2 linked regions of the Collimonas fungivorans Ter331 genome follow. The protein of the gene in region 1 interacts with the protein of each later gene in a pairwise test. Links are inferred from orthologs where the notes say so. Each region holds a gene or a part of one and is shown on either strand. Other genes may lie near its edges.

Region 1 (2,851 bases):
GGAACGTTACCTGCAACTGTGCGCAGACAACAACATGCAAGTGGTGCAGCCGACTACCGCAGCGCAGATTTTCCATCTGCTGCGCCGCCAGATGATCCGCCTGTTCCGCAAGCCGCTGGTGATCATGACGCCGAAATCGCTGTTGCGTAACAAGGATGCCGGTTCGCCGTTGTCCGACTTCACCAAGGGCAGCTTCCAGACCGTGATCGGCGAAGTCGACGACAAGATCGATCCTAAAAAGGTCAAGCGCGTCATCGCCTGCTCCGGCAAGGTGTATTACGACCTGGTCAACGCCCGCAAGGAACGCGGCCAGACCGACGTTGCAATTATCCGCCTGGAGCAACTGTATCCATTCCCGCACAAGGCGTTTGCTGCCGAGTTGAAGCAGTTCCCTAACTTCAACGAGCTGGTATGGACCCAGGATGAGCCGCAGAACCAGGGCGCATGGCTGCAGATCCAGCACAACATTTTTGAAAACCTGGACGAAGGCCAGAAGCTTGCCTATGCAGGCCGTCCAGCCAGCGCATCGCCAGCGGTCGGTTACTACGACAAGCACTATGCGCAGCAAAAAGCGTTGCTGGATACGGCATTTTCCAAGCTCAAAGGCTTTGTTCTGACGAAATAATCGGCGTCTTATCTAATTAGTTGGGGACAGAGTAATTCGCCGCGCTACGGCGGCTCTTAAACTCTGTCCCGCAATACACATGAATCGGAGAATTAAATGGCTCTTCTAGAAGTAAAAGTTCCGCAGCTGTCGGAATCGGTTGCTGAAGCGACCCTGTTGACATGGCATAAAAAAATCGGCGATGCTGTCAAGCGCGACGAGAACCTGATCGATATCGAAACAGATAAAGTGGTGCTCGAACTGCCGGCGCCGGCGGACGGCGTGATCGTCCAGCTGATCAAGGGCGACGGCAGCACCGTGGTGGCGGATGAAATCATCGCCGTGATCGATACCGATGCGTCGGCCAAGGTCAGCCCGATGGAAGTGGCAGCCGTGCCGGTGCCGCAAAGCGGCAACGCGCCGACGCCAGTCGCCGCGCCTGAACTGCAATCGAAATCGGCCGCCGGCATCGCCATGCCTGCCGCGGCAAAACTGCTGGCGGAAAACAACCTGTCGGCGGCGCAAGTCGACGGCAGCGGCAAGGACGGCCGTGTCACCAAGGGCGACGCCCTGGGCGCCATCGCCAACAAGCCGGCCGCGCCGGCGCCGCTGGCAGCCGCTCCAGCCAAGCCGGCTCTGCAGCAAGTCGCAGCGCCGACCAAGGCCAACCTGGACGACCGTCCGGAAGAGCGCGTGCCGATGAGCCGCCTGCGCGCACGGATCGCCGAGCGCCTGGTGCAGTCGCAATCGACCAACGCCATCCTGACGACATTCAATGAAGTCAACATGCAGCCGGTGATGGACCTGCGCACCAAGTACAAGGACAAGTTCGAAAAAGAACACGGCGTCAAGCTGGGTTTCATGTCGTTCTTCGTCAAGGCTGCGGTTGCGGCGCTGAAGAAATACCCGATCGTCAATGCCTCGGTGGATGGCAACGACATCGTCTACCACGGTTATTTCGACATCGGCATCGCAGTCGGTTCACCACGCGGCCTGGTAGTGCCGGTATTGCGCGATGCCGACCAGATGTCGATCGCCGACATCGAAAAGAAAATCGGCGAATTCGGCGCCAAGGCCAAGGACGGCAAGCTGACGCTGGACGACCTGACCGGCGGTACTTTCTCGATCTCGAACGGCGGCACTTTCGGTTCCATGCTGTCGACGCCGATCATCAACCCGCCGCAGTCGGCAATCCTGGGCGTGCATGCGACCAAGGACCGCGCGGTGGTTGAAAACGGCCAGATCGTGATCCGTCCGATGAACTACCTGGCAATGTCTTATGATCACCGTATCATCGATGGTCGTGAAGCGGTGCTGGCCCTGGTAGCGATGAAAGAAGCGCTGGAAGATCCGGCCCGTCTGTTGCTGGACCTGTAAGTCTCAAACCTCGCCAGGCGAGAGCGCCCTGACTCTATTGTTTCCTAGGGAAAAATGGAGCAGGGCGCGTCGTTTAGGCGGCTAAGTAAATGATGAGCGCCTTGTGACTGTGATTACTGCGGGCCGGCTGCCCGAATTGGCGGCAGGTGGCAATGAGTTGGCAAGGCAATAATTCGAAAGATGGAAATGAGCAAACAATTTGATGTCGTCGTGATCGGTGGCGGTCCCGGCGGTTATATTGCAGCAATTCGCGCCGCGCAACTGGGTTTCAATACCGCCTGTATCGATGAATGGAAAAATGCCAAGAACGGCCCTGCGCCGGGCGGCACCTGCACCAACGTCGGCTGCATTCCATCCAAGGCATTGCTGCAATCGTCCGAACACTACGAACACGCCGGCCATGCGTTCGCCGACCACGGCATCGAAGTCAAAGGCCTGGGACTGAACCTGGGACAGATGCTGGCGCGCAAGGATAGCGTCGTCAAGCAGAACAACGAAGGCATCCTGTACCTGTTCAAGAAGAACAAGGTCACCTTTTTCCATGGCCGCGGTTCTTTCGTCAAGGGCGATGCCAGCGCTTACGAAATCAAGGTCGCCGGCGCCGCCGAAGAAACCATTACCGCCAAGCACATCATCCTGGCTACCGGCTCCAATCCGCGCGCCTTGCCAGGCACCCCGTTTGACGAAAAACTGATCCTGTCGAATACCGGCGCACTGGCAATTGACGCGGTTCCGGCTAAACTGGGTGTTATCGGCGCCGGTGTCATCGGCCTCGAAATGGGCAGCGTCTGGCGTCGCCTCGGTTCGGATGTGAGCGTTCTGGAAGCGTTGCCGACTTTCCTCGGCGCAGTGGACGAGCAGATCGCCAAG
Region 2 (2,911 bases), 2.1 Mb from region 1 along the record:
CCCTACGAATCGTCGCAGATCACGTCCCTGGTCGCCAATCCTTACGGCATCTTCGGCGTGTATTCCTATCGCGAGGTGTTCAGCTTCGATCGTTTCTGGGGCATAGGCAGCGGCCGCAATTTTGCCCTGGGCGCGATGTATGCGGTGTATGACAAGGACGTCAGCGCACAGCATATCGCCGAGGTAGGAATTCATGCCGGCGTTGAATTCGATAAAAGCTCTGCCATGCCTTTGCGCATCCACAGTTTTGAAATGAAAACCGCGCCTGACGCCGAGCCTGGCGCATAAGCGGCACACGGCAGCGGCGCACGGCACACAACAATTTTTTCCTCCCGACGGAGGAGCGAGCATGGAGCAAACGCTATGAGTATGGTTGAAGTCAAGGTCCCGGATATCGGCGACGTCAAGGAAGTGGAAGTCATCGAACTGATGGTCAAGGTAGGCGATACCGTCAAGGTCGACCAGTCGTTGATCACCGTCGAATCGGACAAGGCCAGCATGGAAATTCCGTCGAGCCAGGCCGGCGTCATCAAGGAAATCAAGGTCAAGGTAGGCGACAAGGTCAGCGAAGGTTCGCTGATCCTGGTGGTGGAAGCCGCCGGCGCCGCCGCGGCAGCTCCGGCAGCGGCAGCTCCGGCGCCGGCAGCAACCGCTGCGCCAGCGGCCGCCGCAGCCCCGGCCGCCGCCGGCGTTGCCAGCACCATCGAAATCAAAGTGCCGGATATCGGCGACGTCAAGGAAGTCGATGTCATCGAGCTGATGGTCAAGGTAGGCGACAGCGTCAAGGTCGACCAGTCGCTGATCACCGTCGAATCGGACAAGGCCAGCATGGAAATTCCTTCCAGCCAGGCCGGCGTCATCAAGGAAGTGAAAGTCAAGGTAGGCGACAAGGTCAGCGAAGGTTCGGTGATCGTGCTGCTGGAAACCACCGGCGCCGCTGCAGCCGCACCGGCTGGCGCAGCTCCTGCTCCGGCAGCTGCGCCAGCAGCGCCAGCCGTGGCGGCTCCGGCGGCCGTCCGTTTCGCCGGCAAGGTCGACATCGAATGCGACACCATGGTGCTGGGCGCCGGCCCCGGCGGCTATACCGCTGCCTTCCGCGCTGCCGACCTCGGCCAAAGCGTGGTGATGATCGAGCGCTACCCAAGCCTCGGCGGGGTTTGCCTGAACGTCGGCTGTATCCCGTCCAAGGCGCTGCTGCATGCGGCCAAGGTGATTACCGAAGCGGAAGAAATGGCGCATTTCGGCGTCAAGATGTCGGCGCCGGAAATCGATATCGACGCCTTGCGCGGCTGGAAGGAAAGCGTCATCAAGAAACTGACCGGCGGTTTGTCCGGCCTGTCCAAGGCGCGCAAAGTGCAGGTGCTGACCGGCAAGGGCGAATTCAGCTCGGCCAATACGATTACGGTAGCCACTGCCGACGGCCCGAAAGTGGTCGGCTTCAAGAACGCGATCATTGCCGCCGGTTCCTCGGTGGCCCGCATTCCTGGCTTCCCTTACGACGATCCGCGCCTGATCGACTCCACCGGCGCGCTGGAGCTGCGCCAGATTCCGAAGAAACTGCTGGTCATCGGCGGCGGCATCATCGGCCTCGAAATGGCTTGCGTGTATGACGCGCTCGGCTCCAAGGTCACGGTGGTCGAATTTGCCGACGGCCTGATTCCTGCGGCCGACCGCGACATTGTCAAGCCGCTGCAGAAACGCATCGAAAAACGCTACGAAGCGATTTACCTGAAAACCAAGGTGACCAAGCTGGAAGCTCTGAAAGAAGGTCTGCGCGCAACGTTTGAAGGCGCCGACAGCAGCTCTCCCGCGGCGCCGGAACCGCAACTGTACGACATGGTGCTGGTGGCGGTGGGGCGTCGTCCTAACGGCAAGGACATCGCCGCCGAGAAGGCCGGCGTGATCGTCAACGAGCGCGGTTTCATCCCGGCCAACAAGCAGCAGCGCACCAACGTCTCGCACATCTTCGCCATCGGCGATATCTGCGGCGATCCGATGCTGGCCCACAAAGCCACCAACGAAGCCAAGGTGGCCGCCGAAGTGATCGCCGGCCACAAGGTCGAGTTCGACGCCATGACGATTCCTTCGGTGGCCTACACTGATCCGGAAATCGCGTGGATGGGTTTGACTGAAACCGAAGCCAAGGCCAAGGGTATTCCTTTCGAAAAAGCCAATTTCCCGTGGGCGGCAAGCGGCCGTGCGCTGGCGATGGGGCGCGACGACGGCATGACCAAGCTGTTGTGGGATCCTAGCACCAAGCGCATCATCGGCGCCGGCATTGTCGGCGTGAATGCCGGCGAGCTGCTGGCGGAAACCGTGCTGGCGATGGAAATGGGCGCCGACCTGGAAGATCTGGCGCTGACCATCCATGCGCATCCGACCTTGTCGGAGACGCCGATGTTTGCGGCGGAGATGGGCCTGGGTACGATTACTGACCTGTTCATTCCAAAGAAAAAATAAGCAGGTGGTAGGGTGGGCACCCCGTGCCCACGCGGATCGCAAATTTTGCTGGTGCGGTCTATCAACATTCAGCGTGGGCAGGAAAGCCTGCCCACCCTACAAAAAAACGCCGCTCCGGTTTGCATCGGAGCGGCGTTTTTATTATTGGCAGCTAAACCCAATCAGTCGAAATATCTGCGCACCGCTTCAAAGCGCGCCGCGTAATAGCTGTTGTCGAGACGGTCGATGCGCACCTTGCCGTTGGTCGAAGGGGCATTGATGAAGCGGCCATCGCCGATGTAGATGCCGACATGCGAAAACGCGCGGTGCATGGTATTGAAAAAAACCAGGTCGCCGGGGCGCAGTTCAGCCTTGGAGATGGACCGCCCCTGGCGCGCAATGTCTGCCGCACTGCCGGTGACCTTGAGGCCCGCCGCCTGCCTGTACACGTAACTGACCATGCCGCTGCAAT

Evidence for each region. Proteins that work in one complex are often made in the same cells at the same time.
Region 2: the proteins of odhB (region 1) and lpdA interact in binary tests that used the Escherichia coli proteins (3 or more experiments, as listed by UniProt). The link is inferred for Collimonas fungivorans Ter331 from one-to-one orthologs.

What each region holds. Positions count from the first base shown.
Region 1 is NC_015856.1:2,072,416-2,075,266, forward strand. It holds odhB (2-oxoglutarate dehydrogenase complex dihydrolipoyllysine-residue succinyltransferase), read left to right. Parts: upstream 1-721; coding sequence 722-1,981; downstream 1,982-2,851. Other genes in the region: CFU_RS09060 (2-oxoglutarate dehydrogenase E1 component), read left to right, coding at 1-625; lpdA (dihydrolipoyl dehydrogenase), read left to right, coding at 2,168-2,851. UniProt on the Escherichia coli protein: E2 component of the 2-oxoglutarate dehydrogenase (OGDH) complex which catalyzes the second step in the conversion of 2-oxoglutarate to succinyl-CoA and CO(2).
Region 2 is NC_015856.1:4,145,632-4,148,542, reverse strand. It holds lpdA (dihydrolipoyl dehydrogenase), read left to right. Parts: upstream 1-363; coding sequence 364-2,460; downstream 2,461-2,911. Other genes in the region: CFU_RS18485 (C40 family peptidase), read right to left, coding at 2,622-2,911; CFU_RS18495 (MFS transporter), read left to right, coding at 1-288. UniProt on the Escherichia coli protein: Lipoamide dehydrogenase is a component of the glycine cleavage system as well as of the alpha-ketoacid dehydrogenase complexes.